4 regions of the Exiguobacterium sp. MMG028 genome follow, and region 3 is predicted to be linked to each of the others. Evidence: riboswitches for the same ligand, from Rfam matches in the RefSeq annotation. Region 3 holds a riboswitch; each other region holds the start of a gene.
The links. Region 3 has a riboswitch for S-adenosylmethionine ahead of PJK55_RS11980 (Na+/H+ antiporter NhaC family protein). Riboswitches for the same ligand answer to the same signal wherever they lie in the genome.
Positions count from the first base shown of each region.

Region 1: linked by a shared signal. The riboswitch ahead of PJK55_RS09830 (2,3-diketo-5-methylthiopentyl-1-phosphate enolase) and the one ahead of PJK55_RS11980 (Na+/H+ antiporter NhaC family protein) in region 3 are both predicted to bind S-adenosylmethionine.
Region 2: linked by a shared signal. The riboswitch ahead of metK (methionine adenosyltransferase) and the one ahead of PJK55_RS11980 (Na+/H+ antiporter NhaC family protein) in region 3 are both predicted to bind S-adenosylmethionine.
Region 4: linked by a shared signal. The riboswitch ahead of PJK55_RS00185 (methionine ABC transporter ATP-binding protein) and the one ahead of PJK55_RS11980 (Na+/H+ antiporter NhaC family protein) in region 3 are both predicted to bind S-adenosylmethionine.

Region 1 covers NZ_JAQJIN010000002.1:516,881-524,884, reverse strand. Annotated here, with positions in the region: gene PJK55_RS09860 (TerC family protein) at 1-70, shown strand, start outside; gene PJK55_RS09855 (PadR family transcriptional regulator) at 176-742, shown strand; gene PJK55_RS09850 (DUF4188 domain-containing protein) at 714-1,196, shown strand; gene PJK55_RS09845 (cupin domain-containing protein) at 1,215-1,748, opposite strand; gene PJK55_RS09840 (methylthioribulose 1-phosphate dehydratase) at 1,762-2,379, opposite strand; gene PJK55_RS09835 (2-hydroxy-3-keto-5-methylthiopentenyl-1-phosphate phosphatase) at 2,376-3,026, opposite strand; gene PJK55_RS09830 (2,3-diketo-5-methylthiopentyl-1-phosphate enolase) at 3,023-4,177, opposite strand; SAM riboswitch class I at 4,248-4,349, opposite strand; SAM riboswitch class I at 4,555-4,657, shown strand; gene mtnK (S-methyl-5-thioribose kinase) at 4,740-5,891, shown strand; gene mtnA (S-methyl-5-thioribose-1-phosphate isomerase) at 5,888-6,922, shown strand; gene PJK55_RS09815 (sugar ABC transporter substrate-binding protein) at 6,915-7,994, shown strand; gene PJK55_RS09810 (sugar ABC transporter ATP-binding protein) at 7,994-8,004, shown strand, end outside.
Region 2 covers NZ_JAQJIN010000001.1:149,770-157,773, reverse strand. Annotated here, with positions in the region: gene PJK55_RS00920 (MDR family MFS transporter) at 1-123, opposite strand, end outside; gene PJK55_RS00915 (TIGR01212 family radical SAM protein) at 303-1,277, shown strand; gene PJK55_RS00910 (class I SAM-dependent methyltransferase) at 1,231-1,803, shown strand; gene PJK55_RS00905 (alpha/beta hydrolase) at 1,834-2,547, opposite strand; gene PJK55_RS00900 (GNAT family N-acetyltransferase) at 2,636-3,106, opposite strand; gene PJK55_RS00895 (hypothetical protein) at 3,271-3,792, shown strand; gene metK (methionine adenosyltransferase) at 3,836-5,044, opposite strand; SAM riboswitch class I at 5,177-5,296, opposite strand; gene pckA (phosphoenolpyruvate carboxykinase (ATP)) at 5,619-7,190, shown strand; gene PJK55_RS00880 (alpha/beta hydrolase family protein) at 7,213-7,977, opposite strand; gene ytkD (RNA deprotection pyrophosphohydrolase) at 7,958-8,004, opposite strand, start outside.
Region 3 covers NZ_JAQJIN010000003.1:259,652-267,655, forward strand. Annotated here, with positions in the region: gene ald (alanine dehydrogenase) at 1-917, opposite strand, end outside; gene PJK55_RS11960 (PucR family transcriptional regulator) at 1,050-2,273, opposite strand; gene PJK55_RS11965 (divergent PAP2 family protein) at 2,365-2,778, opposite strand; gene trhO (oxygen-dependent tRNA uridine(34) hydroxylase TrhO) at 2,905-3,846, opposite strand; gene PJK55_RS11975 (TVP38/TMEM64 family protein) at 4,075-4,719, shown strand; gene PJK55_RS11980 (Na+/H+ antiporter NhaC family protein) at 4,738-6,096, opposite strand; SAM riboswitch class I at 6,090-6,185, opposite strand; gene PJK55_RS11985 (GGDEF domain-containing protein) at 6,284-7,963, opposite strand.
Region 4 covers NZ_JAQJIN010000001.1:37,412-45,415, forward strand. Annotated here, with positions in the region: gene PJK55_RS00160 (hypothetical protein) at 1-130, shown strand, start outside; gene PJK55_RS00165 (arsenate reductase family protein) at 178-531, shown strand; gene gcvH (glycine cleavage system protein GcvH) at 580-963, shown strand; gene PJK55_RS00175 (PTS transporter subunit IIC) at 1,006-2,061, opposite strand; gene PJK55_RS00180 (thioredoxin family protein) at 2,242-2,499, shown strand; SAM riboswitch class I at 2,950-3,056, shown strand; gene PJK55_RS00185 (methionine ABC transporter ATP-binding protein) at 3,134-4,162, shown strand; gene PJK55_RS00190 (methionine ABC transporter permease) at 4,152-4,814, shown strand; gene PJK55_RS00195 (MetQ/NlpA family ABC transporter substrate-binding protein) at 4,848-5,681, shown strand; gene PJK55_RS00200 (MDR family MFS transporter) at 5,778-6,992, shown strand; gene sufC (Fe-S cluster assembly ATPase SufC) at 7,171-7,932, shown strand; gene sufD (Fe-S cluster assembly protein SufD) at 7,945-8,004, shown strand, end outside.

The DNA of each region.
Region 1 (8,004 bases), on a different contig from region 3:
CTGGTCGGTCATGGTCGGGATTGCGACATGGGGCTGGTTCTCGTCGAAACCGACAGCAAAACAAGCATAATGTCCGAAAGCGTATCTTCTCACGGGAAGTACGCTTTTTTTGTTTTCATTTCTACGGTGCGGGAATATATCAAATAGATACTATCTTTTAGATAGGAGGGGTTGAATGCCTCGTGAGAATATGACACGATACGCTGTTTTAGGGCTATTGACGACGGAGTGTCGAACAGGATATGACATGAAACAGATGATTGACCGTAGCCTCAACCATTTTTGGAAAATTAGTTTCGGTCAAGTGTATCCGATGCTTCGGACGTTAGAAGCAGAAGGATTGATTGATCAGGTGGAAGATAATGACCGGAAGGCATACGAGCTGACGTCAAGCGGTCATGACGAGTTAAGGCAATGGATTGCAGAAGAGCCGGATACGTTACCAGTTCAACGGAATGAGCTCTTGCTAAAGTTGTTCTTCGCTCGACATGAGACGATGGAGCAAACGCTAAGCAAAATTACACATCATGAACGATTGCTACGGGAACGACTGGAGACGTATGAAGCCATCGAGACGATGATTCAATCGAGCGACTCGCATTCACCTGACGCTGTTTATTGGCTGTTGACACTCGATTATGGAAAACGCCAAACGAATGCATTGATTGAATGGTGTGAAGCAGCTGTGTTAACCCTCAAAGGAGGAGAAAATGATGGCGCGCAAAATAGCCGTCCCGAATGAAGAAGTGGTTGTATTTGTCATTGGTTTGCGAGTGAATCGTTTGCGATCGATTCGAAAATGGTGGCCGGTCTTTAATGCTATGCCGGCCATGCTGAAAGAACTATATACACAAAAGGAACTTGGCTTTCTGTCACATGACCTGACGATTGGCTGGCGTTCAGTCACGTTGATTCAATATTGGCGGTCAACAGATGAATTACTTGACTATGCCCACGGAAAAACGCATCTTGAAGCATGGAAATCATTCAATCAAAAGGCAAGAGCAACGGATGTCGTTGGTATTTTTCATGAAACATACGCGGTGAGTAATTATGAGACGATGTATGTCAATCTGCCAGATCGTGGTCTCGGTAAAGCGCTTGGTGTGATGGATGTGGGTAAAGGGAGAAATTCGGCAAAAGAGCGATTGGATGAACGGTCTTTACACGAGCCAAAGCAACGGACAGATGCATGACGCACCTGTCCGTTTTTATTATGCCTGCACATTCTCTTTTTCGTAAATCGGCACCCAGCCCTCGGTCGTCACGAAAATACGAACGGCGACGACTTGGCGGTCTTCTTGTAATGTGAAGTAATGACGTGTATTGACCGGAACCGAGATGAGGTCACCCGGATTGAGCTCGATATTGAAGTATCCGCGTTCTGCATCGTCAATCGCAAAGATGCCGTGACCACTGACGATGAAACGAACCTCGTCGTCCGTATGATGATGTTCTTTTTGGAAATTGACGAGCAGTTCGTCTAAGTTCGGTGTCGCATCGGACAAGGAGATGACGTCAGCCGTTTGGTAACCACGTCGCGTCGATACGTCTTGAATCTCGTCTTGGAACGTCGATAAAATGACGGCTTTGTCTTCGTCTGTTAGTTGATAGTTCTCTTGAAGGGAAGCCGGTAATTTCGCGATGTCCCATGCTTCGTAAAGGATGCCTCGTGATTCTAAAAAGTCACGTACCTCTTGTTGATCACTGACACGTTCTTCGGTTTGTTGAAAATAAATCGTTGCCATGTTGAATTCCTCCTTATGAATGGACGCCTAGGGCGCGTAATTTTAATGAATAGCTAAACAAAAATTCATATGCCTCTAAATAACGTTTTGCTGCAGCGGGCGTCTCTCCCCAAACGGTGATCCCGTGATTCCGGATGAGAACGGCTCCGGAATCGCTTGTGACATGTGGGGCAAATGCACGGGCGAGTGTCGGGATATCCGCATGATTCTCGATGATCGGGATTCGGACACTGGCCGTTTCCTCCCAATAGCCGAGTGCCTTGATGATTTCTTGGCCCGTGAACGTGACTTGTCCTTTCGCCGCGTAAAGCTCTGAGATGACGTTATTGTCGACGGTATGCACGTGAAGAGAACAGGTTGCGTTCGTGTTGTGAAAGATTTCGACGTGTAGCAACGTCTCCGCGGAGGGTTTGCCTGACTGTTCTCCAATCAATTGACCGGTCGCATCGACGAGGACGAAATCTTCATTGGTGCGCTTACGTTTATCACGACCACTTGCTGTCACAAGGAACGTCAACGGGTCGTCCGATACGCGGATGGCCAGATTGCCGCTCGTCCCAGGGAACCAGTCCCGTGCGGCAAGCTCGTCTTTAATGTCGGCAAGTTCTACCCATCGTTCTTGTACGGTCATACGTTCACTCCTTTCATGTGAGCTGAAATGTCATAGAATGTCTCGAACGGAACATAGTGGATTCCTTCCGCCTCGCATAGCGAAATCAGTTGACCGCGCGCATACACGACGTCGGCACGTTTGGCGATTTCAAAATCGGTGACAGAGTCCCCAATGACAATCAACGTATCGGCAGGTGAGACGATCTGTCGGGCAATCGTCGGCTTGCAACATCCGCAATCATTCGAACAATGAACATCGCATGAATGAGGCCATGTGACGCGCGCGGTCTCTCCTGAAAAATCAACGTGATTGCAGTAGATGTGTTCCGGTGCGACATGACCTTCTAGAATCGGATGGACGAAAAAGTCCATGCCCCCACTGACGACATCAAATCGAAAACCGTGCGACTTCATCTCTTGCAAAAACGCGATGAACCCTGGTCGAAGTGTGATAGTCGACTGCAGAAAGTCGCGGTATAAAGCTTCCTGATGACTCGGGAGTAAGTTAAACATTTGACCGACGCCTTCTCGAATGGAGAGCGTTTGGTTCAAAACACCATCTTTGAGTTCGACCCATTCAGGTGGGGCGAAGCGTCGCATCAACGCGATGATGTTATCTTCTTCCGTGATGGTCCCGTCGAAGTCACAGATGACGTGCGTACTCATCGCGCACCCCAGGCATCTAACGCGGTCGATAATGCATCAGTCTCGCTCGTCTTACCGATTGCCTGATCGATTGCTTGGCGGAATGCCCTCGCACCGGCAGCCGCACCGTCTGGATGCCCATGAATCCCGCCGCCGGCATTGATGACGACATCCGTTCCGAAGTCACGAATCAAATCCGGGACGAGTCCTGGGTGAATCCCGGCAGAGGGGACCGTCAGAATCGGTTTCGTCCAATGGGATTCCGTCGCATATGTTTGAATCTGTTCTGCTTCGTCTTTCGGTGTCGACAGTGAACCATATGGTGACGGGAAGAGCGTCAAGTCTGCCCCGGCGAGTCGAATCAGTTTCCCGAAGAGTAGGGAATGACGAATCGATCCGGTCAACGCTCCTGCAAAAGCGGGATGTGCCAAAATCGGGACGTGAATCTCAGGGTCTTTGGCGAGCTCTCTTAATGCGTCGAGCCCGTACGTATACACGTTGAACAACAGTGCGGTCGCGCCTGCCTCAATCAAACGTTTTGCCTGGTCGCGTAAGGTGAAAACCGGTCCGCTCAACGTGACGGCGTATAGAACGGAACGACCCGTCAATTCTTTATGCTCTAGAATGATCGATGCTCCAATCCGAGCCCGTTCGAGCGATGGGGTGAGCGGATTGTCATATAAAATCTCATCGTCTTTCACGAGATCGATGCCACCTGTAAACTGGTCACGAAGTTGTGTCGCTAAAAAATCAAGGTCACGCCCGATGACGCCTTTAAAGATGCTCATGGCGAGCGGTCGGTCGTGTACTCGAAGGATGTCGCGGACACCTTCAACGCCGAATGCGGCACCAGGAAAGTCCGATGCGAGCTCGTCCGGGAGCGATAGGTCGACAAGTTGGACGCTCGGGTCGAGCGACAGTTTTCCAAATGTCGTCGTCAGAATGGACGAAAAGTCCGGCGTCACATTATGTAGCGGGTAACGAATCGAGAAACGACTCGTCGTTTCCTGTTGGGAGGTATCGATGACCTCACCTCGGAACGCCTGTAGTTGATGCTGTTCGAGATGGTTCAATTCGGTCCATGTCCCGACGGTCAGCTCATGTGCGATTTTCTCAGCCACGTGCTCGACGTGATCGGTATGTTTGATTTCATAAGTAGCGATGATTCCCATAAGTTCCTCCTTTCAGGTCAAACAAAAAATGACCTCATGCCAAGGCAAGAGGTCATTCGAAAACAATGAACTCTTATCTCTCAGCGATAGCTGCAAGAATTAGCACCGTGCCATTTCTGGTCGGTTGCTGCGACATCATCGGGCTTGTCCCTCCGTCTGCTCTTGATAAGAATAGTTGTGAAGTTGTGAAATTTAATTGAATTTTTACATAGAATCGCTCACTCGTCAATTCCTTTTTTTGAGAAAAAAAGTTTGAAAATAATGTTTCTATATATGCGTGTCAAAAATAGGGAGTCGACCGAAAATAGAGGATTGACAACTAGCGTGCCTAGTCCGTAATATTCGTCTCAACACGTCAAACACAATTACATCATTTACTCTTATCGCGAGTTGGCAGAGGGAATTGGCCCTAAGACGCCGCAGCAACCGACCATTTGGCACGGTGCTACATCCACCAGACATATGTCTGAAAGATGAGAGGAACAACCAATTTGGGTGTGCCTCTTTCTCGCGGAGAAAGGGGCTTTTTTCATGCATAGATTCAAGAAAGGGGAAAATCATCATGGCTTATGAGGCGTTTACAGAACAAAGTGTCGTCGAACACGTTCGACAGTTGGGGTTACTAGAAGAGGGGATTGCAGAATGTGAGGAGATCGGGGATGGGAATTTGAATCTCGTCTTTCGCATTCGTCAAGGAGAAACGTCGTTGATCGTGAAACAGGCGTTGCCGTATGCAAAAGTCGTCGGAGAGAGCTGGCCGCTCACGCTTGACCGTTCGTGGATCGAACAACTGGCACTTCGTGAATTTTCAAAAGTCGTACCACGATTCGTACCAGATGTACTCGGTAGCGACCGTGAACTCGCCTATACGATTTTAGAAGATTTGTCAGCGTTTGAAATCGTCCGGACGGGTTTCCTAAAAGGAGAGAGCTATCCGAATTTAGCGCGTCACGTCGGTACATTCCTTGGGGAAACGTTGTTTGCGACGTCTGACTATGCGAACGGACCGCTCGCCAAGAAACAAATCGAAAAAGAGTATTACAATCCAGAGCTATGCGATATCACAGAAAAACTGATCTTCACTGATCCGTATCGTGATGCAGAATCGAATCAAATCGAAACGGCTCTTCGTTTAGACGTGGAGCAGCTGTGGTCAGACCTCGCCTTGAAAATTGAAGTGACGAAATTGAAGGTCGGGTTCGTGACCAAACATGAAGCGTTGCTACATGGGGATTTACATACAGGAAGCATTTTTGCGACCCGTCAGGAAACGAAAATCATCGATCCTGAGTTTGCGTTTTACGGCCCATTCGGTTTTGACATCGGTCAAATCATTGCCCATTTGGTGTTCTCGACGTATGCACATCCATTGAAGCGGTTCGAACGCTTCACAGAAGTGCTCACTGTCTGGGAGACGTTCGAAAAAACGTTCCGTACCCGCTTCACCCAGGCGGTCGAGCCGTTCAACACAGTAGGATTCGTGGACGAACTGTTGCCATCGATTTTGAGTGATGCGATTGGCTACGCGGGCTGCGAATTGATTCGTCGGACGGTCGGTCTAGCGGGCGTCGCTGACTTGGAAACATTGCCAGACGACCTTCGGATCGAACGGAAACGTCATGCCCTAGAACTTGGCACGCGTCTCATCAAACAGCGTCATCAGATTCAATCCATCGATCAGCTGATCCCGGTCCTATCGGAGGTGCGGGTATGAGTGTGCAAAGTATTCATTTCGATGCCGACACCGAGGTGTTGACGATTTTAGATCAGACGCTGTTGCCGCAAGAAGAGCGCTATATTGAAGTGTTGACGCTCGAACAGGCCGAACAGGCAATCAAGTCGCTTCAAGTTCGGGGAGCGCCGGCCATCGCTTACTTTGGGGCGTTCGTCCTTGCGAAAGAGGCATCACGTCTCCAGGACAATTTATATTTTCACCGCCAATTGGACCAGGTCGGCCAACGGTTGATTGCGACAAGACCAACAGCGGTCAACTTACAGCATATCATCGAATCACTCCTTCGACTGAATGTGGGGGAAGACTTTGAGCAGATCGCAAAAGCCATCAAAGTGCGTGCGATTGAAATCTATGAACAAGACGTGGCCACGTATCGCACGATTGGTGAACATGCGTTGACTGTGTTACCTGCTGGTGGGAACGTGTTGACGATTTGTAACGCCGGTGCCATTGCGACGTCACGATACGGTACCGCGCTTGCTCCGTTCTATGTCGGAAAAGAACGAGGCATCCCGTTTCGTGTATTCGCGTCGGAAACTCGTCCACTGCTTCAAGGGGCACGGTTGACGGTATGGGAGCTCGACCGGGCAGACATCGACGTCACATTAATCACGGACAACATGGCCGCATGGACGATTCAGACGAAACAAATCGATGCCATCATCGTCGGGGCGGACCGTATCACCCGTACAGGTCATACGGCCAACAAGATCGGGACACTCCAACTCGCGATTTTGGCGAAGCATTACGGCATTCCGTTTTATGTGGCAGCCCCGCATTCGACGTTTGATTTGGAAGCAGACGACACGATTCAAATCGAAGAACGGGACGCGCATGAAGTGACTCATATCGGGGGACATCCGACGGCACTCGTCGGCATCACCGTCTTCAATCCGGCGTTTGATGTGACCCCACCAGAACTCATCACCGGTCTGATCACGGAGACAGGTGTGCTCGAACCGACCGAGTCGGTCATTGTACAACACGTAGGAGGAAACGCATATGTCTAAAAAAATCATTTTCTTCCTGTTGACCGTCATCCTGGCTCTTGTCGGATGCACGAACGAACAGGCGCAACCGAAAACGACCGCGACAACAAATAAAACGGAGACAAAAACAGTCAGCGTATCGAATGAGACCCTTCCAAAAAACCTAGAAGTCGCCCTCGTCATGCAGATGTCGATTGGGACGTTCTCTTCCCAATATATCGAAGGGGTGACCGAGCAAGTCGAAGCGTTCGGTGGCAACGTGAAAGTGTATAACGCCGATAATGATTTATCGAAGATGGCGAGTTATGTCGATACGGCGACAACACAAGGGGTCGATGTGATCTTAATTGACCACGGGCGTGCCGATGCCTTGAAAGAGCCCGTTCAACGGGCGCTCGACAAGGGCATCAAAGTCGTCGCATTCGATAACGATTTAACGAATGAAGGGGTGACAGTCATCGACCAAGATGATTATTCCCTCGCTTGGCGTTCACTCAAAGCTCTCGCAGAAGACTTGGACGGGGAAGGGAACATCGTCACAATCTGGGTCGGCGGATTCACGCCGATGGAACGTCGTCATACGATTTATGACGCGTTCTTGAAACGATACCCGGGTATCCAAGAAGTCGCGAAATTTGGTTCGGCGACGAACAATACAGCGCTCGATACGCAAAGTCAGATGGAGGCAATTTTGAAGAAGTATCCGGAAGGCGAAATCGATGCGGTGTTTGCGATGTGGGATGAGTTCGCAAAAGGGGCGAGCCGTGCAATCAAGCAGGCAGGACGTGATGAGATTGCGGTCTACGGGATTGACTTGAGTGACGAAGACCTACAACTCATGCAAGAGGACGGGAGTCCGTGGGGTGTGACGGCCGCGACGGATCCAGCCGAAATTGGTCGCATTCAAGTCCGTTACGCTTATCAAAAAGTGGTCGGGGAAGAAACCCCTTCGATTCACTCGGTTGATCCATATTTAGTGGACCGTGACGTCTTGCCGGATGAGCCTGTCACGATGAATGACCTCGGACAGTACGTTCCGGGTTGGGGCGAGTCGAATGCGGCATGGTCGGACTGGATGAAGGAGACGGACTGATGATTCGCTT
Region 2 (8,004 bases), on a different contig from region 3:
CGACTCACCTAAAAAATCATGAATATACAGTGTGTTAAATGGCCATAAAAAAGACGCCGCCGTTGTATTGAGCGCCATCGCAATGACTAGAATCCATACCGAAATTGGCATTTTATTGTTCACACCAAGTCCTCCTTTCATTCCTCTTTCACATCAAAAAAAATCGGCACAAATGGCCGAATCGACAAGATTTCCTTATCAAACCTAAACGAATGCCAAAGAAGTGTCAAGAAAAATTACTTATTATGAAGTTTTGTCATTTTTCATTTGTGATAGCATGAGCAAGGAAGGAGAGATGTTGAATGAATCCATTTGGTCAAAACCGATATCATACGTTGAACGAGGCGTATCGCCGAGAATATGGAGGAAAGGTGTTCAAAGTCCCGCTCGATGGCGGATTCACCTGTCCGAACCGTGACGGGCGCGTCTCAAAGGGAGGATGTACGTTCTGTTCAGACGACGGAAGTGGTGACTTTGCAGGAAATGCTTGCGACCCGATTCCCGTTCAGTTTGCCGAAGTGAAAGCCCGTCTTCACCGAAAGTGGAAGAACGCCAACTACATCGCTTATTTTCAAGCATTCAGTAATACGTACGCGCCGGTCGAACGATTACGTGAGTTGTATGAACCTGCACTCCGAGAGGAAGGCGTCGTCGGTCTCTCGATTGCGACACGTCCGGACTGCTTGCCAGAGGACGTCGTCGCCTATTTAGCAGAATTAAATGAACGGACGTCGCTTTGGGTGGAGCTCGGCCTTCAGACCATCCATGACACGACGGCGAAAAAAATCAATCGCGGACATGACTACGAGACATTTTTGAGCGGTCTTGCAAAACTTCGGCGCCACAACATCCGTGTCTGTGTTCATATCATCAACGGTTTACCCGGTGAGACACTAGAGATGATGCTCGACACAGCCCGAGAAGTTGCTAAAATGGACATACAAGGAGTCAAGATCCATTTACTTCACGTCTTGAAACATACACCGCTCGCCCGTCAATACGAAAAAGGCCTACTCGAATTGATGGAGGAAGATGACTATGTCTCTCTCGTCTGTGATCAGCTCGAATGTATACCTCCCGAGGTCATCGTTCATCGTTTGACCGGGGACGGCCCACCTGACTTATTGATTGGTCCGTTATGGAGTCGTCACAAGATGCAGGTGTTAAACAAGATCCGTGCAGAATTGGAACGACGAGATTCTTTCCAAGGAAAAAAGAAGGATGAGATGTATGGGATTAATGAGAGTACTACCGTTTGCAAAACAATTACTACATGACCACCTTGAAGAAGGTCATGTCGCCATCGACATGACCGCCGGAAACGGACACGATACGCTGTTTTTGGCGAATGCAGTGGGCGAAACGGGTCATGTGTATGCATTTGATATCCAGTCAGAAGCGGTCGCGTCCACACGCGCACGTATACAGGAAGCCGGTCTCGATGAACGGGTATCCGTCATTCATGACAGTCACGACACGGTTCAAGCGGTCGTCGCGAACGAGACGCGCCCCATCTCCGCTGCCGTCTTCAATTTAGGTTATTTACCAGGAAGCGATAAATCAATCACGACTCACGGGAATACGACGATTGCCGCGTTATCTCAATTATTAGAGATCATGACCGTCGGCGGCGTCATCGTCATCGTCATTTATCACGGGCATGAGAGCGGAAAAGTCGAACGGGATGAAGTGCTTCATTACGTGGAGTCGCTCGATCAAAAACAGGCCGGCGTCCTCCGCTACGGTTTCATCAACCAAATCAATCATCCCCCATTCATCGTGGCGATTGAAAAACGCGCATAAGAAAAGGCGGCTCATTCGAGTCGCCTTCTGTCATTCTTGAATCAATTCATAAAATGTCATCAATGTCTCCGCAAACTTGGTGTTCAAACGTTCATATCCAAAATGCGGGAATCCTTCCAACCGACGGATGTACACTTGATCCCCACCAATCTTTCGGCAGACGTTTAACGTCAACTTCACGTCCGCAAATTGATCATCCGGTGCATAGAAACAAGCAAGTGGAAGTCGTGGTAAGTGCTTCTTCTCTTCTTGATGTTCCACGATTTCTTCTTCAATCTCTCGATATTGCGCATACGTGATCTCACCGAAGCGTGACGATTCCTCGCCTCCCCCGGTGAATGTCATCATCCCGAGCGGCAAGTCTGGGCGGAACCGGTCGACAGCACTTGCGACGACTTGTTTCAATCCTCCGATTTGACGAGTGGCATGCCAATCAAATAAAGGAGAGATATACGTCAAACTTCCAAGCGGCACATCGTACTCTTGCAAGAGTCGGTTCGTGAAAAGTGCCCCTAGACTGAATGCCACGACATGGATTGGTAGTTTGTATTCCCCTGCCTCACGCAACGCTCGCTTGATGAGCTGTTTATGGTCATCTGCCGTCAATCCGACCGATTGGTCACGGACGACAATTACTTCGTACTCGTCTTGGAGTCGGCGAATAAAGTTCTCACTAATCCGTGACGTGAACTGTAGCGGGTACACGATGACGATGACCCCTTTTCGTGCTTCTTCATATGTCATGCTGCCGTCACCTCATTTATAGACTATGTGTATTGTATCAAAAAAACATCAGCCGCAACTGATGTTTGAAGAAAATCCGTCTGGAGGCTTAGCTCGGATGATATCGTAAATGAATGAGTTCCATCGGTTGGTCGTATACCTCTTCTTGGATCCGATTCACTTCTTTAAACGATTGATGCAAAAGGAAGGCAATCGCTTGGTCATTTGAATTTTCAACGTACACTTCCATCGGTTGTTCTTTTTTCGATTGGAGATAGTTTAAAAAGGCTGCCCCATACCCGTTCCGGTGATAATCAGGATGAAGATAAAGACGAAGCATCTCCCACATGTCACCGCGATCGATGGCATGACAAAATCCGATGACATCTTCTTCGAACTCGCCGACGATAAAGTATTGCTCTCGTGCTTCTTCACTCGAACTGATCGCTCGCACAATCTCTTCTTGTCGATAAGCGCGCTCCATCGCTTTCAAACGATTCAAATCATCCTCTGAAATCGTCGCAAGTGCAATCGTTCGAATTAATGCTGCATCTTCTGGAACTGCTTCCCTCATGTTCATGACAGCTTCCCCCTTTTGGCCAATCTATTTGTATCATTCCCTATCGTCACGTTTTTATCCTGCCATTCGTTTCTTTTTCGTGACGATTCATAAGAAAACGTTATGTCCGCAATCGACTAGGGTATAACACTATCAATGCCAATCACATGAAGGAGTGGAACAACATGGAACCAAAATTAGAGCATGACCCGAAAGTCGAACAAACAGAGAATCCAAATCGTCAATTCGACCAAATGGATGCAGGGGGTCCAAAAATCAGCGTTGTGACCGGGATGTTACTCGGTGCCCTCGTCGGTGGTCTCCTCGCCTTACTTAGCTCCTCGAATCGGGAGCAGACGAAACAATCGCTTACGAATGCAAAATCTTCGGTCGGAGGCATCGTGAACGAAGTCAAACAAGATCCAGCCGGGAAAGCATCTCAAGTCATTGAACAAGTAAAGACCGCTTCCGGCAAGATTCAGGAAGTCTCAACAGACGTCCAAAACGTATATGAAAAAGTGGTCGGAGAAGTCGATACGGTCAAAGAAGACGTCAATAAAATCGTCGAGACGGCTCAAGAAGCCAAATCAGATTTACAAGACATCGGTGAAAAAGTCGTCGAAGCGAAGGATACCGCGCTTGGACAAGAAAACACTTCAACTGATTCGTCATCGAATGACAATAAACAGACACCTCCAACGACTTGAACCTAAAAAAACGACCTTTCCGCGGAAAGGTCGTTTTTGTTGATTACGCGAAACGCTTCGCGCCTTCTTCAAGAACTGCTGCTTTATCTGTTTGCTCCCATGGGAGTTCGATATCTGTACGACCGAAGTGACCGTAAGCTGCTGTTTGCTTGTAGATTGGACGGCGAAGGTCAAGCATCTTGATGATGCCTGCTGGACGGAGGTCGAAGTTCTCACGAACGAGTTCAACGAGCTCTGTTTCGCTCAATTTACCAGTGCCGAACGTATCGACAGCGATTGATACTGGATGTGCTACCCCAATCGCGTAAGCGAGTTGAACTTCTGCTTTATCCGCAAGCCCTGCTGCAACGATGTTTTTCGCTACATAACGAGCTGCGTATGCTGCTGAACGGTCAACTTTTGTAGGATCTTTACCAGAGAATGCGCCACCGCCGTGACGTGCGTATCCACCGTACGTATCGACGATGATTTTACGTCCTGTAAGACCTGCATCTCCTTGTGGTCCACCGATTACGAAGCGACCAGTCGGGTTGATGAAGTATTTTGTTTCAGCATCGATGAGTTCAGCCGGGATGACTGCTTCGATGACATACTTTTTCAAGTCTTCTTGAATTTGCTCGAGCGTGATCTCTTCTGCGTGTTGTGTCGAGATAACGATTGTATCGATGCGAACAGGGTTGTTGTCCTCATCGTACTCAACCGTTACTTGAGTCTTACCATCCGGACGGAGGTATTCAAGCGTACCGTTCTTACGAACTTCAGCAAGACGACGTGACAATTTGTGAGCCAACGAGATCGGGAGCGGCATGAGTTCAGGTGTCTCGTTTGTCGCGTATCCGAACATGAGACCTTGGTCCCCAGCACCGATTGCATCGAGTTCCTCTTCAGTCATCTGACCTTCACGTGCTTCGAGAGCTTGGTCAACACCTTGCGCGATGTCTACTGATTGCTCGTCAATCGACGTCAAGACTGCACATGTTTCTGCATCGAAACCATATTTCGCACGTGTGTATCCGATTTCACGAATTGTTTCACGGACAACTTTCGGGATATCCACGTAAGTTGACGTTGTGATTTCACCAGCTACGAGTACAAGACCCGTTGTGACAGACGTTTCTGCCGCAACACGGGCATTCGGGTCTTCCGCTAAAATGGCATCCAAAATCGAGTCAGAGATCTGATCACAAATTTTATCTGGATGTCCTTCAGTAACCGACTCTGAAGTAAAAAGTCGACGGTTCAATTTTGACATTCAAAAAACCTCCTATAATAAGGGTGATATGTGGACGGTACTCGTTCCCCTTACGCGTTGCTTTGGGACGGTAATGAAAAAAACCTCCCCCGATGACATACATGGGGAAAGGTTGAATCGTTCTTCCTTACCCTCTTATCGTTCGAAGCTAATGGCTTCGCTTCAGGATAGCACCTTTTCCGCACAAGACTTCATGTCGGACGGTTGCTGGGCTTCGTAGGGCCTTGTTCCCTCCACCGCTCAGAATAAGAGTATCCGTTACGAAAACCATCATATAAATGACGCTCGATTATGTCAAGGGAATCGGACGAATTCGTTAAAGTTTTCACTGACTTGCAAAACATTTCTGTTTGTGAATCGTCAAACATTTTTTTAATTCGTTTCTGTTTTTTAACACCTTGTGATAAGAGAATGTGATAAACTGTCTTTGTAAGAAAGCGCTTACTTAGAGAGAAGAAACGCTTGTATTTAATTAGTGTGTCACATATAATTAAAAATGTCATACTGATTAATCGTAATCGCGGAAGTATGCGGATTTCATCCACATCTATTTAGGGGAAAGGTGGGATTCAGGATGGCGACAACGCTCCTGAAAATCGAAGAATTAATTAATGGTGCCGACATGAAACGGAACTTGACGGTTCCAGAACTGGTGGAAGAAGCCATCCAAAATGGTGAAGGTGTACTGACAAAAGACGGGGCTTTATCTGTCAGCACGGGTGCTTTTACCGGACGGTCACCGAAAGACAAATTCGTCGTACAAGATGAAGTCAGCAACAACCTTGTCGATTGGGGAAAAGTGAACCAACCGATCGCGGAAGAGAAGTTTTCAGCACTTCTCGACAAAGTACTCAACCATTTAGAAAAGAAAGACAAACTTTATTACCTCGAAGCGTCTGCTGGTGCCGATGAGCACTATACGTTACCGGTCCGTGCCATCACGGAATATGCATGGCATAGTCTGTTCGCAAAACAGCTATTTTTACGTGAATGGCCAACGAAAGGTGCGTTCGATCCGTTCACTGTGATCTATGCACCGAGTTATAAAGCAGATCCTGCAGTGGATGGCACCAACTCAGAGACGTTCATTCTCGTTTCATTCGCCAAGCGCACAATTCTGATCGGGGGAACAGAATACGGTGGCGAAATTAAAAAATCAATCTTCTCCGTCATGAACTTCTTGTTACCTGAGCAAAACGTCTTATCGATGCACTGTTCGGCAAACGTCAACGATGCAAACGAAACGGCACTCTTCTTCGGATTGTCGGGAACTGGGAAGACGACTCTTTCAGCTGACCCACAGCGCCACTTAATCGGAGACGATGAGCATGGATGGTCACCGGATGGGGTTTTCAACATTGAAGGCGGTTGCTACGCGAAGACGATCAACCTGTCGCGTGAGAACGAACCACAAATCTATGATGCAATCCGTTTCGGTTCATTGATTGAAAACGTCGTATTGAATGAAGATCGTACGCCGGACTACAAGAACATCTCCTTGACTGAAAATACGCGTGCGGCATATCCAATCGAATTCATCGACAACGCGATGCTCCCATCACGTGCCGGTCATCCAAATACGATCGTCTTCTTGACGGCCGATGCGTATGGTGTCTTGCCACCGATCAGCAAACTGACGAAAGAACAGGCGATGTATCACTTCTTGTCTGGTTATACGTCTAAGCTTGCTGGTACAGAGCGTGGTGTCACAGAACCACAAGCAACGTTCTCGACTTGCTTCGGTTCACCGTTCCTTCCGCTCGCCCCTGAGCGTTATGCGGATATGCTCGGTAAATTGATTGAAGAACACGATGTGGATGTCTACCTCGTCAACACGGGATGGACAGGTGGAGCATACGGCGAAGGTTCACGTATGAAACTCGCCTATACGCGTGCGATGGTCAATGCCGCCGTCAACGGCCAGCTCAGTGATGTGGAGACGATGAAACATGACATTTTCAATGTCGAGATTCCTGTAGCCATCGATGGTGTACCGAGCGACGTGCTCAATCCGCGAGATACGTGGAGCGATCCAGCTCGTTATGATGTAGAGGCAAAAGCACTCGCCATGAAATTTAAAGAAAACTTCAATCGCTTCACGAAAGCAAGTGAGTCCGTCATCGCAGCCGGACCACTCGTCATCTAACGTAAAAACACTGACTCGATTTTTAACGAGTCAGTGTTTTTTCTTGTCGCAACATCCAGTCCATGGCTTGTTCGGTCGTCTCCCATTTATCCCAAAACGGAAGCTGGTGACCAAACGGAAGCACCCAAAACTCTGCTTGCTCTCCTATTTTCTCTGCAACAGCTGTCGCATGACGTAAGCGAACCTGTTCATCGTCCGTACCATGGATGAGAAGCGTCGGGGCATCCCATTCCTTATAAAGTGGAGAACGATCGACATACGCAGATTCTGCGGATTCGGGGTCCCCACCCGTCATCCGACGTAACATCTTCCGCATCGAACGCTGTTCTTCATACGTCCACTCGAGGTTTGTCACGCCAGCCCATGATGTAACCGTCGTGACCGGTCGTTCAGAAGCGAGGGAGAGGGCCATCATGCCTCCTCTTGAAAAGCCGAGAACGTGGACCGGTCGCCCGCTCATGTGGACACGATCGAATAGCGAGAGCACATCCTCTAAGTCTTCTCCACCGAAGTCCTCTTTTCCAGTCCCGCCGTGATTGCCACGATAGACCGGGGCGACGACGTGAAAGCCCCGCGATGCAAATTGCATGAGACGTGGTAAACGGACATCGCCGATTCGGGCCGTTCCTCCTCGTAAGTACATCAACACTTGGCCGTTTGAACGTTTCGGCTCAATCGAATACGCCACGACCTCTTCCCCATCTGTCGTCGTGTACCATCCTCGCGTTACCCGGTAACCCGCATAAGGTGGCAACACATCGATTCGGTCAAACCAGTTTTTGATCATAGAGAACCCTCATCGTTTCCGGTAGGA
Region 3 (8,004 bases):
GGCACGGCACCTGGCATGTTGGCGACGGCGTAATGTTGCACACCGTAACGTTCATACGTTGGCGCATCATGCGTTGTGATATGATCGATTGTCTCACAAATTCCACCTTGGTCAATGGCGACGTCAACGATGACCGATCCTGGTGACATGCGTTGTACCATTTCTTCAGTGACAAGTTTCGGTGCTTTTGCCCCAGGAATCAAAACGGCACCGATGACGAGATCACTCTCAGCTACTTGTTTGGCGATGTTGTATTTGTTCGAGATTAACGTGTTGATTGTGTTTCCGAACAAGTCGTCGATTTGACGAAGACGAGCCGGGCTGATGTCCATCAAGGTAACACTCGCACCGAGACCAATGGCGATACGCGCTGCATTCGTTCCGACGACACCGCCTCCGATGACCGTGACGTTCGCACGAGGTACGCCTGGGAGACCTGACATCAAGATTCCTTTTCCACCGTGCGGTTTTTCGAGAATCTGTGCCCCGATTTGAGCAGCCATCCGACCTGCGACTTCACTCATCGGTGTGAGAAGCGGTAACGTCCGGTCGACTTCTACCGTCTCATACGCGATGGCAGTGATGCCTGAATCGACGAGTGCTTTCGTTAATTCTGGCTCTGCCGCTAAGTGTAAATATGTGAAGAGCGTTAGATCAGGACGGAAGTATTGATATTCAGACGGTTGAGGCTCTTTTACTTTGAGCGCAAGCTCGACGCCTTCCCATACTTCTTTCGCCGTTTCAACGATTGTTGCACCGGCATCGATATATTCCATATTCGTGAAACCACTGCCGAAACCAGCATTCGTTTCGACGAAGACATCATGACCGAGTTCCGTTAACATAAATGCACCCATCGGTGTCAAAGCCACCCGATTTTCATTGTTTTTAATCTCTTTTAATACCCCGATTTTCATGGAACATTCCCCTTTCATTCCGTTGACACAAATTGTTCACACCCCTAGTATAGACCCATTCGAAAACGCTGTCTTTATCATAGATTCTAAAAACGAAGACGCTCACTTTGTGAAAAAACACAAAGCGAGCGTCTAGTCTTCTAATCGATATTGACCGGCTTTAATCGCCAAATAAATCATGGACCGTTCTGGTAAGGAAACTTGCGTGATATTCGTCAACTCTTCGATGCGTCGAATCCGATACAAGACGGTATTCGGATGGATATGAAGGTGGGCGGCGACCCGCTTTACGTTCCCATCGAAATAAAAATACCATTCGAGTGTCTTCACGAGTTCGGTCTGATGGGATGAATCATATTGTTGCAACCGTTCGACGGTCGGATGGGTTTCCAGTCGAAGTCCGATGCGACGTGCCAGTTCAGGGACGAGTTGATAAATCCCGATCTGTTCGAAGGCGCGAGAAGTCGCGAGCTCAAGAGGGAACTTACGACGAAGTGTTGTGACACGTCGTGCCTCTTCCGCTGCGGCGTACAGCATGTCACTTTCGAAAAAACGCCGACTGATTCCGAGTCGTGGCTCAGATTCAGTGAACTTGTCTTGAAGCAACTGTTCGAATCGTTCCGCCCAAGCGAGCAATTCCACTTCTTCATCGGAAAGTTCGGATTTCATGTAATGCCAGACGAGTAATTGCTGCCCATCGATGGCATGTAAGACCACTTCGATCGCTTCTTGGGTCGCGAGCACATAATGCAGACGTTCAGCGAGTTGTGGGGTGATCGGTTGAGCGCATTCAATAATCGTCAATCGACTGGCGACGGCGATAGGCGCGAGTTCGTTCAATCGTTCGCGATTGGCATCAGAGAGCGTCGGGGAAGCGAGGACATCTAACAAGAAACGTTCAAGTTCCGCGCTAATGCGTCGTTCGTGCATCGCGATGGTCATGAGCAACTTCTTGGCAATGGTCGCTCCTTCCTGCAAGATGGCTAATTCTTGAGTGGTGAACGGGTTCGTTCGAGCCAAGCTCCAAATATAACCGAGTACTTCGTCATGTTGCTTGATCACGATGGCCGCACGTTCGCCGAGCCCGACAGCGAGCCGTGCCGGAATGACGACAGGCTCATCTTGGTCGATGACTTCTCGTAAAATCCCACTTTCCCATAAATCTTCAATAACGGCCTCTGGAACACGACGACCGATGATCGTGGCAATCCTGGCCGGGTCGGTCGAATCGGGATGGGTGCTGTACGCCAGCAACTGGTGGTGGCGATTTTCAATCGTGATGGGTGCTCGAATCGCTTGACCGATTGCTTCGGCGAGTGTATCGAGAGACTCATAAGATTTCTGCAAAAAAGGCATGTCGATTCCTCCTCTCTCTGAGTATAACTTCTTCTTTGTGAAACTTCACAAAAAGAATCGAGAGTGTGAGAAATGACATACCTTTAGTGGATTACATCGGGAAAAACAATCCGACGACGAGACCGAGAAGCGCCCCGACGATGACTTGGAACGGCGTGTGCCCGACGAGTTCATTCAAAAGTGGAGTCTCGTGTTTAATCCCTTTGAAATAATCGTTCAATAGTCGGGCCTGAAAACCGACTGCTTGACGGACGCCGGTCGCATCGTACATGACGATGGTGGCGAAGACGACAGCGAGGGCAAACATACTCGAGTCGATGCCTTCCATCCGTCCGATTGCCGTTGCGAGCGCGACGACCGTGGACGAGTGTGAGCTTGGCATGCCGCCTGAAGCGAACATGATTTCAATTTCAAAATCCCTTGTTTTAATAAGTTCGGTAACGAGTTTGGCCGCTTGGGCGATAAACCAAGCAAGAATCGCAGCGAGTAAAGGTTCGTTAAACATGCATTCACTTCCTGTCTGACATAGTAACTTCACTATACCCGAAAGAGGCGCTGGCTAGACGTTAAGATTTCGTCAAAAAAAGGTATCACGGACGGCTTGTCCATGACACCTTTTGGTCGATTTTTGTTACCCGACTACTCCTTCAGTTTCCTGAAGTTTCTCTGCAATGTTGTCGATGATATAACGGTTGCGTGGGTGTTCTTGACACTCTTTCGAGCATGAACGCATTTGTTTCGGTTCACACTCTTCACAACAGAAATGCTGTGCATTGCACTCCGGGTTTGCACAATTAACGTAACGAACCGTCTCGGTTCCACAGTGCATACAGTGTGAAACAACAGTCGGGTTAACAGAGTTAACAGGAACGTTGATACGCTCGTCAAAGACGTAAAGCTCACCATCCCAGTTTTCACCTTTCGTCGCTTCGTCTTTTCCATACATTGCGACGCCACCTTTTAAGTGGAAGATGTTGTCGTGACCTTGGTCACGCATATATGCTGTAAATTTCTCGCAACGGACGCCACCAGTACAGTAAGTGAGAAGTGTTTTCCCTTCGTAGAGGTCCTTGTTCTCTTCGAGCCATTCTGGCATGTAACGTGAAGCCTCTACATCGATTTTGATCGCGTTTTTAAAGTGACCAAGTTCGTACTCGTAGTTGTTACGAACGTCGAGGATGACGACATCATCACGATTCATCATCTCTTTCCACTCTGCTGGTTCGAGGTATGCACCGTGTTGTTTCGGTACATCAAACTCACCATCAAAGCGCCACGTCACGAGCTCTTTCTTGTGACGGACAAAAATTTTCTTGAACGCATGCTCTTCGACTTCATCGATTTTGAACTCGATATCGCTGAAGAGTGGGTTTGCCTTCAAGTCGTTCATGTATTGCTCAGTTTGTTCCCAAGTACCAGAGCACGTCCCGTTGATTCCTTCGGAGGAAATCAAGATGCGTCCTTTGATGCCGAGGTCTTTACAATACTTCAAATGTTCTTGCGTGAGTGTTTCTGGGTCTTCGATGTTGACGTACTTATAGTACAGCAAGACCCGCATTGGTTTTGTTTCCATGTTGTGTTGCTCCCCTGTGTTCAGTTTTTTGCAGGAAAACGAACGTTGGGTTGTGTCGTTCGACGAATAGACTTGCCTGCAACCACAAGTCCATTATTATATGATAAATATCACGACGAATTTTCGCAAATGGTTTTTAATTTTTTTTGACGAATGCAGGGAGATGCGTCTTGCAAATCGAATTCGGGTAATAGAGTAGTAGTAACGAAAGTTGAAGGTGGAACGACTATGCTCACTTCTCTCCAACAGTACATCATCCAATTAATCGAATGGCTTCAAAGTTTGCCTGGCGGTCCTTGGGCCGGACTCGGTGCTCCATTTTTAGAAGCGATCTTTCCGTTTTTGCCACTCGTTTTAATCATTTCAGCGAATGCGGCAACATATGGTTTTTTGTTAGGGGTCCTTTTATCATGGATCGGGAACTTACTCGGAACGATTGTCGTCTTCGCGGCGGTCCGATATGTGTTTCGTAAACCGATGACGCGTTGGCTCGAAAAACATAAAGCGGCTGTCTATTGGTTAGAACGAATCAATCATATGAGTCCGATTTCACTCGGGTTCTTGTATTCACTCCCGTTCATCCCGGTCAGTTTGATCACCTATTTGCTGGCGCTCATTCAGATGCCGCTCCGTACGTTCATTTTGGCGGCGGGATTCGGAAAACTACTCGTCGTCGTCATTTTCTCGGTCATCGGGGATCAATGGGAAGAATTTATCCAAAGCCCGTTTCGTTTATCGATGCTCGGTCTGCTTTTGGTCGCGTTGTGGGCCATCAGTCGAGGACTAGAAGAAGTGCTCAAACGACGCGCTTTCAAGAAACGCAACGAGCAATTGAAACAAGAGATGGTCACTAAACGACAAACACCCCTTTGAATAAAGGGGTGTTTTCGCTTAAGACTGCTTTTTAAAACGCGGGAAATTGAATGCGATGGCAATCCCTCCACAAATAAAGAGGAGGAACGGATAAAACATGAACGGGACGAGGTCCGGCGAAGCGGTCTTCGTCAACTCTGCGGCGATGAGAAGTTGCGCTCCGTATGGGAGAATCCCTTGTACACCACATGAGAAGATATCGAGCACACTCGCTGATTTTTTCCGTTCGATGTCATATTCGTCCGCAATGTTCGCGGCGAGTGGTCCGGCTACGAGAATGGAAATCGTATTGTTCGCCGTCGCCACGTTCGTCGCACTGACGAGACCAGCGATACTCCACTCGGCACCGGCACGTTTTTGAATCCGTGACGTCAGCGCATCACGCAAATACGTGAGTCCACCGTTGTGCGAAATGAGTCCGACGAGGCCGCCCATGAGTAACGTCAAGAACGAGATTTCGGCCATACCGACCATACCATCGGCGATAGCGGTCACAAATGCTGTGACGGATAAGCTTCCGTCGAGAAGACCGATGATTCCGGTTAGCGTGATCCCGCCTAACAGGACGAGAATGACGTTCAGTCCTGTTAACGCCAGTCCGATGACCGCGAGATACGGAATCAGTTTGTACCATTCGAATGCGGCGACATCGACCGTCGATTCACCGTTTGACAAGACCGCGAGTAAAATCGTCGTGATGATGGCAGCTGGTAGCACGATCCAGAAGTTCGTCCGGAACTTATCACGCATGTTCGTCCGTTGTGTCCTTACGGCAGCGATGGTCGTGTCCGAGATGAATGAGAGATTGTCTCCGAACATGGCTCCGCCGACAACTGCCGCGGCAGCGATCGCGACGTTCACACCACTCTCTTCATGGATACCGAGGGCAATCGGCGCAAGTGCCGCAATCGTCCCGGTCGATGTGCCCATTGCCATTGAAATGAAAGCGGCAATGACGAATAGTCCACTTAAGAGAAGCGATGGGGGTAAGAGCGTCAACGCCGCGTTAACCGTCGCGTCGATGGCACCGATTGATTCAGCTACAGTTGAAAAGGCACCGGCCAGTAAGAAAATAAAAATCATAATGATGATTCCCGGATTTCCGGCACCTTGTGCGATGCGTTCCACGGTTTGTGTGGCGCTTCCTTTTGTCATGAACGCTGCAACCATCAATGCGATCATGGCTGCGACAAGGACTGGAAACTTATAAAAGTCCCCATAGTAGACACCCGCCCCGATGAAAAAGAGCAAGAAGACGAGTAACGGCAGAAGTGCCCACTTGTTTGCTGTTGGTTGTTCCAAAATAATCACCTCACTAAAAAATAAAAAGGACCTTTTTCTTGAGAAAAGGTCCTTCGTGTGAAATACCCTTTTCATCTTTCGAGCAATACGCCCGCTGGATTTGGCACAGGTTCCCCGCTGCCGAGACTTCATAGGGCCAGTCCCTCCGTCTCTCTCGATAAAAAGTTAAGCTATCCTATTATCAAACACGTTCCCTAACGTACCTGTTTCAAATCTAGTTGTCAACCTAAAAACTCCCCAATTCGATGTGAGAAAGGGGAGTTTACGTCGTTAAATTGTTGAAGTGCGCCACACGGTTACGTCCTGCATATTTTCCACCAACATACAGGGCACGGTCCGCGTTTCGAATCGTGTCGTCGAGACGCTTGTTTCCGAACGCTTCGATTGTGTCGACACCAATGGACGCGGTGACAGAAATTTCATGGTGGTCGACAAGAAACGGTTTCGCTTCGATTTGATGGCGAATCCGCTCTGTGATTTCGATTGCTTGGTTCATGTCACAATGATTGAGCAATAAAATAAATTCTTCGCCGCCATAACGTGCAGCAAAGTCATCGGGACGAAGCACCTGACGGATTCGTCGTCCGAACTCTTGTAACACATGGTCCCCGACCTGATGACCGTACGTATCGTTAATCTTTTTGAAAAAATCAATATCGAGCATGGCAACCGAGATGGGATACATCGACATATCGGATATTTGTTGAATGCCATATTCATAAAATGCACGTGCATTGGCGAGAAGCGTTAAACTGTCCGTCCGACTCTCGGTATAGAGGCGGTCCCGTTCGTGACAACGGCTAATGGTCCGGTTGAACGATTTTAACAATTTGATGATCTCGTGCTGAATAATCTTCGGATAACCGTATACAGGTTCTCCTGTCATGACAATCCATGTACGAATCTCTTCAATTTCCTCCGAACGAATAGAAACGAAGCTGTGGTAATCGTCATGGAAAGCATCGGAAAGAGAAGTATCCCATTCAAAGCGCATCTCATAATCGAGGACTTGCTCGATTGGCTGACTCATCTCAAGCAAGGTGAAGACGATAGGGCGATCGATGGGTTGTCGCGTCTTCAAATCAAAGTAGAGGGTGCGTTCAAACAATTTAAACTCGACATACCCTTCATCATAATGATTCAGCTGTTCGCATTGACTTAAAAACACTTCGATGGCTTGCGCCTCGCTCTGTGATAAGGAAACGGCCTCTTTCGCTTCATCGTATTGCTCAATCAAGGATTTAAATGCATCTTGTCGCTCTTTTTGAATGAGGAGACGTTTAATGAAGAATGTTAACGCAGCGGCGATGCTACTGACGACGAGTAAGTTCGTCTCTCGGAAAAACGCTGCCGCTAAGATGAAAATCAAACTGACGACGTACGTGTAGAAGGCGATCTTCATAAAATCGCTCAATGCGATGTCGACGCGGAACCACCATCTCACCTGATATTTTTGGAACACCGTGTTTAAGAAGATGGCAAGGAACAATCCAGCAAGCGGCACGAGCGAATCTTGCGAATAAAAGTCGAGACCGGTCTCCCCACCTAGGGCGAGATAGACAGCTGCCGGGATGACAATCTCTAAGTATGCCGTAATAGCATTCCACGGATACGTGAAGCGGAAGCGACGGATGGCGACTTTCGGTTTCAAGTTGGCGAATTGAAAGACGAACAACCCGATTTGGTTGACGATGAGTGCTGTTTCAAATCCAAAGAATAAAAATAAGATTAAAACGATACTTTCAGAAAATGTGAAGTACACACCTTTGACTTCGATCGAGTCGAGTTGAAAAATGATGACAAGCAACGAAATTAAAATAAACGACAACGAATCGATTGTTGGGGCGTGTAGGATATCCAATGCAAATAATGCGATGGTGAAGATGAATAAGGCACTCCATATACTCCAACCGAGCACGGACATCTTACGAAAGTGGTTCATGCGTTCCCTCCTAGCATGGGACATTTCAAGATCTAATAGTA
Region 4 (8,004 bases), on a different contig from region 3:
CTTGATGGGCGGGGTATTAGGATATGGCAAGTCGGGCGTCGCGGCGGCGGTCATCTTACGTTTTATCGAAGAGCGATATGAGGTCAACCCAACGATGAAGCGAGAGATCGAACGGTTGCTTGAGACGTGAATTAATTTCTCTGAATATGCTACATTGATGAGAGAGGTGATGAACAGATGGTGACACTATACGGCTATCCACCATGCAGTACGTGTAAAAAAGCAGAAAAATGGTTGAAAGAGCAAGGGGTCGAGTATACATACGTTCATATCGTCGAATCGACACCGACGAAAGAAGAACTCGCCGAGCTGTGGAAACAATCGGACTTACCGCTTAAGAAGTTCTTCAATACGAGCGGGCAAGTCTATCGGAACGAAGGCATCAAAGACAAGCTACCAAATCTATCAGAAGACGAACAACTCGAGCTATTATCAAGCAATGGTATGCTTTTGAAGCGTCCAATCGTCACAAATGGTGAAAAAACGACGGTCGGATTTTCAGAAAAGTCCTTTACGGACGTTTGGGGCTAAGTGCTATAATACAGATGTGAGTCTAATTTATTTGAGGGGGAAGTTAGGATGAGCAAAGTACCAGCAAATTTACGTTATTCAAAAGAACATGAGTGGGTAGAAGTGAACGGAACAAAAGCCCGCATCGGCATCACGGATTTCGCACAAAGCGAACTAGGGGATATCGTGTTTGTGGAACTCCCGGAAGTTGACGGTACGATTTTGCTCGACGAGCCATTCGGTTCAGTCGAATCAGTCAAGACGGTCTCTGAGTTGTATGCGCCAGTATCTGGACGCATCACAGCAGTAAACGAGGACCTTGCAGATTCTCCAGAACTCGTCAACGAGTCACCGTTTGAAAATGCATGGATGGTCGAAGTTGAGTTGACGGAAGAGTCAGATCTCGACAAGCTTATGTCTGCAGAAGAATATGAAGCGATGATTCAAGGATAAGTAAAACCGGCCTCTCCTGATTGGAGAAGCCGGTTTTTTTGTTTACTCGAAATCGAGTCGGTAGTGGTCCGATTTGACGAGCGTCGCCCGTTCGAACACACGATAGAAGAAAATTCCGAGTCCGACTGGAATGAGCCCGAACAAGACGATCACAAGAAGCACGTTGAACAAGGCGAATCCGCCCGGCATGAGATGTAGCGCGTTTACCGGTCCGATGAGTCCAGATACGCCAAACCCTGCGCTGATTGGAGTTCCCTCGATTCTTAATATACCAGCGAGCGCACCGAGGATGGCCGCATTCGCCAAAATCGGAAGCATCATAATTGGGCGTCGGACGAAGTTTGCCATTTGAATCTTCGGTGACCCGAGGAAGTGGGCGATCGATGTCCCGGTCGCGTTCGCCTGCCAACCCGCGATGGCGAGACCGAATCCAGCGGCGACGACGCCGAGGTTTGCCGCACCGGCCGCAACGCCTGATAGGCTAATCGCGGTCGCGATTCCGACAGTCGAAATTGGCGAGACGATGATGAGCGAGAACGCCATCGCGATCAGGATGCCCATGAGAACCGGTTGAAGATCCGTCATCGTCATGATGAGGTATCCGATGTATGTCGTGATCTGTGAGATATACGTCAATAAGAAGGCACCGATGCCGCCTGCGACGACAATGACTGTCATCGGCATGACGATGACGGTATACGTCTTCAAATGTGGGGCGAGCTTCATGACGAGAATCGTAGCGATCGCAGCGGTCACACCGGCTGTGATCACGTCACCGATTCCGGCCATCACAAACGCACCTTCATTAATTCGAACGGCGCCACTGCCGACATAGGTTGCGATGGCGATCGTTCCAGCCTCTAAAATCGATCGTCCGAACTGCATCGCGACGGCAAGACCGATAATGGCCGGGAGGAGGCGCATTGCAATCGTCGTCGCATCCAATATGAATTGAAGAGACGGAAAATAAGGGAGTATAGCTTTCGTGAGTTCACCGAGCAGCGCGCTCGGGATGAGGGCGATCAGAATCGCCATACTGAGACCGTTTAAGACGTTCATCGTAAATTGCTTTGTCGTACCTGTTGCCTGTTCCGTCATCATTCATTCACCTGTCCTTCTTCTTTGCTGTTATGTACAAAAGCGATAAAGTTAGAACCCATATTATTCCTATCCGACAGAAGAGTCAAGAGAATCATTGAAAAATTCTGAAATTTCACGAGAGCACGATTTTTGAACGGGACTCGAACGACCATTATAATGACAAGAGAGGTGAGAAAAATGATTACAGACGGATTCTTATATATATACGCCCCAATGTGTGGTACATGCGCTGTCGCGGAGAAAATGTTGACGGTTGTCGAGGCGGTCGACCCTGAAATTCAGATTGAAAAGCGCGATGCGAACTATATCCCAAAAGAACTTGAAGCTTATCAGGTGATGAGCGTCCCAGCGTTGTTAAAGCTTGAAAATGGCGAGGTTCGGGATCGCCTTTATGCCTTTCAAAACGTTCAACACGTCCTCTCTTTCGTGAAGTGAGAGAGGAACATTAGAATAATCTGAAAATTTTAAATAATCAGTTGACACAGAAAGTTCACGAATGGTATATTCATTACAACATCTTACTTGAACACAAAATAGGACGCGATATTCCCGACATCAAGACGTTTTGATGAAGCCGATGCTACCTTTATACGAATACACGTCAGTCTTCCCTTCGATTGTCCCCCAAAAAAATCAAGCGAAGAAAGACGTTCCGTATAATCGCACGGTCCAAGTCAAGATCGAGTGATGATTGGTGAATCTCCCCCATATAAGGATGTAAATCTTGAACGGGCAAAAGATTTTCATCTATGGGCTGTCCTTCCGTGACTCAAGGTGCTACGTTCTGTGTCGTCCTCGGACGGCACCTTTTTTTGATTTTTTTGAAAAAATGATTTGACAGCAGAAAAAGCTGTCGCTATGATAAAGCTAATCGAATACACAACACTCTTATCAAGAGAGGCTGAGGGACTGGCCCTATGACGCCCAGCAACCGCGGAGCAATCCGAAATGGTGCTAATTCCAGCAAGGTGAGAAACCTTGACAGATGAGAGCAATCGTTGTCCGTACGATAAAGTGCGCACGTTTGCTCAAACGTGCGCGCTTTTTTTGTTGTCAGGAGGGAAAGGAATTGATTCAATTACGAAACGTCGCCAAATGGTTCGATACGAAGAATGGTCGTGTCCAGGCGGTGGATGATGTGTCACTAACGATTGATCGCGGTGAAATTTTTGGAATAATCGGATATTCGGGGGCGGGGAAGTCGACGCTCATCCGATTGCTCAACCGCCTCGAATCACCGTCTAGCGGTGAAATCGAGGTTGCCGGGAGTGAGCTCACGAAGCTCAGCCCGAAAGAATTACGAGGGGTTCGCAAGAACGTCTCGATGGTCTTCCAGCACTTTAACCTTCTGTGGTCGCGCACGGTCGCAGAAAACATCAGCTTCCCACTCGAATTGATCGGGGTTCCGGCAAGTGAGCGGAAACGTCGGGTTCAGGAACTCGTCGAGCTCGTCGGACTATCAGGTCGCGAAGACAGCTATCCGTCACAATTATCCGGCGGTCAAAAACAGCGAGTCGGGATTGCCCGCGCGCTCGCTACAAATCCAGAGGTGCTCCTCTGTGACGAAGCGACAAGCGCGCTCGACCCGAAGACGACGGATTCGATTCTTGAACTGCTCGTCAGCATCAATAAGAAGCTCGGATTGACAATCGTCCTCATCACGCATGAGATGCACGTCATCCAAAAGATTTGTCATCGCGTCGCCGTGATGGAGGCAGGGAAAGTTGTCGAGACGGGTCAAGTCTCTGACGTGTTCCAACATCCGGAGCAGCCGATCACGAAAGAATTCGTGAAACAAATTGGGGCGGTCGACGATCTGTCGCTCACGTTCGAACATTTGAAAGCACGCTATCCGAGTGGGCAAATCGTCAAATTGAAATTCTTGAACGAAACGGCAGAACAACCGATTTTGTCTGACGTCCTTAAGACGCATGACATCGGATTCAACATCATCGGCGGGAACGTGACCCAGTCACAAGTCGGTGCGCTCGGCACGCTATTCATCCAATTGATTGGGGAAGCACGGGAAATCGAACGCGCCATCGCCTCGATTCGTTCGCAATCCGTAGAAGTGGAGGTGGAAAGCGATGTTTCCTAACGTAGACTGGGAAGTAATGCTTTTTGAAACGTGGAATACACTTTACATGACGTTGGTAGCAGGTGTCGCCACATTCATATTCGGACTGATGCTTGGCATGGTTCTCTATGTAACGAATGAACCATTGATGTTAAAAAATCGGTTCATCTACACAATTGTCGGGGCGTTCGTGAATATCTTCCGATCGATTCCGTTCATCATCTTAATCATTTTACTCATTCCGTTTACGCGTGCAATTGTTGGAACCATTCTCGGTTCAACGGCAGCACTACCGGCATTGATCATCGGCGCAGCCCCTTTCTATGCTCGAATGGTCGAGTTAGGGTTACGTGAGGTCGACCGTGGTGTCATCGAAGCGGCGGAATCGATGGGCGCGACAAAATGGCAAATTATTTATAAAGTCTTGTTCCCTGAAGCGTTACCTTCACTCGTTTCTGGAATTACCGTCACTGTAGTGGCACTCATCGGTTATACGGCCATGGCAGGTGTTGTAGGAAGCGGAGGGCTTGGGACATTAGCTTTCCTTGACGGTTTCCAGCGCTCGCAAAATGATGTGACATTCGTTGCGACTGTTATGATTTTAGTCCTCGTCTTTATCATTCAATTTATTGGTGATACGCTCGTGGCGAAAATTGATAAACGTTCTGCTTAATAAAAAATATATATAAAATGGAGGAATTAAATTATGAAATCTTGGAAAAAAGTACTTGGTGTAACAGCAGCCTCTGCCTTGACGATTTTGGCAGCGTGTGGCGGTGGTGATTCTGAATCGGGTTCAGGAGAATCAAAAACATTGATTGTCGGAGCGTCGAACGTTCCGCACGCTGAGATTTTAGAGCATGTGCAAGAAGAATACGAAGCGAAGGGTTATAAGCTTGAAATCAAAAAATTCCAAGACTATGTCCTTCCGAACAAAACATTGGCGGACGGGGACATCGATGCGAACTACTTCCAACATCAACCGTACCTTGATCTTCAAATGAAAGATAATAAAGATTACAAGTTTGCCTCAGCCGGTGGTGTGCACGTTGAGCCAATCGGAATTTACTCGAAAAAATACAAGTCACTTGATGAACTACCAGACGGTGCGGAAGTCATCATGAGTTCAAACGTCGCGGAACATGGCCGCATGTTGACATTGCTCCAAACAGAGGGCGTCATCACACTTGCTGACGGAAAAACAACAGATGCTACAGTTGATGATATTGTGGACAACCCGAAAAACTTGAAATTCACGATGAATGTCGAGGCTGCTTTCCTTCCACAAGCATTCAATAATGATGAAGGGGATGCGGTATTCATTAACACAAACTATGCGATCGACGCAGGTCTTAGCCCGCTCGACGATGCGATTGCACTTGAAGGCGAAGAATCTCCTTACGTTAACTTGATTGTGACACGTGAAGGCGAAGAAGACGATGAGCGTGTGAAGGCACTTCTTGAAGTGTTGACATCAAAAGAAACGCAAGAATGGATTTTAGAAGAATATCAAGGTGCTGTCATTCCAGTCAGCAACTAATCTGAGAGGACCGGGACTTCCCGGTCTTTTTTTTCGTCTAGTGTTCTTTCATAAAGAGAAGTACACTACATATATGAAAGAAAAGGGGGGATTTGGATGAAGTTCAGACAGATTCATCCACTGACGTGGGGCGTCCTGTTCGGGACGTTTTTTGCACGACTGGCGACGTTTTTTGTCATGCCATTTTTTGCGATCTATCTGGCCACGCTCGGCTTTTCGGCGAGTGTGATTGGAACAATTTTTGCCGTGACGGCACTTTCGGGTCTGTTCATGAGCTTCTTTGGGGGGACACTCTCTGACCGATATGGGCGAAAACAACTCATGTTGATCGGCATCGTGCTCAATGCCGTCACGTTCGCTGGACTTGCGCTCGCGACCGATCTGTTTTGGTTATATATGCTATCGATCTTGATGGGCATGTCGCGGTCTTTCTTAGAACCGGCTTCACGCGCACTCATCAGTGACACGACGCAGGCAGACCAACGGGTCATCGTCTATAACGTCCGTTACTTTATGATCAATATCGCCGCGGCCATCGGGCCACTCTTGGCGGTTGTCTTATCGCTTACCGGTGTAAAGACCGCATTCTTTGTCGTAACGGCAGTGTACATATTGTATGGAATCATCATCTCGATCCTGTTTTATAAGTATCCGTTTGAAGAAGGAGATGGGGTCAAGGCACGGCCACGTTTGACGGAGACGTTTCGCGTCCTACGAGACGACCGGACATTCCGTGCGGTCATCATCGGAATGATCTTTGCAATTATCGGTTACAGTCAATTCAATTCGACACTTCCCCAATTCATCGCATTAAGCGACGGGTTAGAAGACGGTTCGAGATTGTTCGCTTACTTATTAACGACGAATGCCGTCACGGTGCTCATCGTCCAGTATCCAATTATGCGTTTCGGGATTCGTGTCTCTCCGATCAAGTCACTCTTTTTTGGAATCTCGACATTGTCGTTCGGACTCTTGCTCATCGGATTTGCGACGGTGGAGTGGGTGTTATTCGTTGCGATGGCCATCTTCACGGTCGGCGAGGTGTTGATGTTCACGATGACGGACGTATTGACGGATGAACTCGCACCTGAACATTTACGGGGAACTTATTTTGGGGCGATGGGATTGACGTCACTCGGTCAGACAATCGGACCGATTATCGGTGGGGTGTTACTGGATACGTTCGGGCAATCATCGCTTCCGGTGTTCGGAAGTTTGGCGCTCTTAACGGGATGTGGTGCCTTCTTCTTCGCGGCCGCAGTACGAGAGCGGAAAGCCGTCCTCGCACTCGTCGAAGAGAATGCCGGATAATGTCTTGATTTCCTACTATTAGCATTCTCAACTTTTATCATTCTATTGAGAATGAATTCTAAGGTGAGTCGCTTGAAATAAAAAAATGACTAGTCTAAGATTAGAATATATCTAATCTACGCCATTCACTGTGGCGAGAAAATACGGAAGGGGTATCCGAATGTCTAACGTACCACAAATGAAAATTGATGACCTCCGCGTCTCAATCGAAGGAAAAGAGATTGTCAAAGGTCTTAACCTAGAAATTAAAGGTGGCGAAATTCATGCCATCATGGGTCCAAACGGGACTGGTAAATCAACACTCGCATCAGCACTCATGGGTCATCCACTTTATGAGGTCACTGGGGGAAGCGTCGAATTAAACGGCGAAGATGTCCTCGAGATGGAAGTCGACGAGCGCGCACAAGCAGGAATGTTCCTTGCGATGCAGTACCCGGCTGAAATCAGCGGTGTGACAAACGCAGACTTCTTGCGTTCAGCAATCAACTCACGTCGTGAAGAAGGTCAAGAAATCTCACTCATGAAGTTCATCCGTGAACTCGATGCGAAGATGGAACTTCTCGAAATCCCTTCAGAAATGGCACACCGTTACTTAAACGAAGGATTCTCAGGTGGTGAGAAGAAGCGTAACGAAATTCTTCAAATGATGATGATCCAACCGAACATCGCCATCTTGGATGAAATCGACTCAGGTCTTGATATCGATGCGCTCAAAGTTGTCGCAAAAGGCGTCAACGAAATGCGTTCAGAAGAGTTCGGTTGCTTGATCATCACGCACTATCAGCGTCTCCTCAACTATATCGAGCCAGACTTCGTACACATCATGATGGACGGAAAAATCGTCATGTCTGGTGGCAAAGAGCTCGCACAACGACTCGAGGCAGAAGGTTACGACTGGGTGAAGCAAGATCTCGGAATGACAGTAGACACAGAAGCGTAAGGAGGCTGTACGATGACCGTACAATTTGAATTGGATGCACAAGCGTTGTCGGCACGTGCAGAAGCGCTCGGC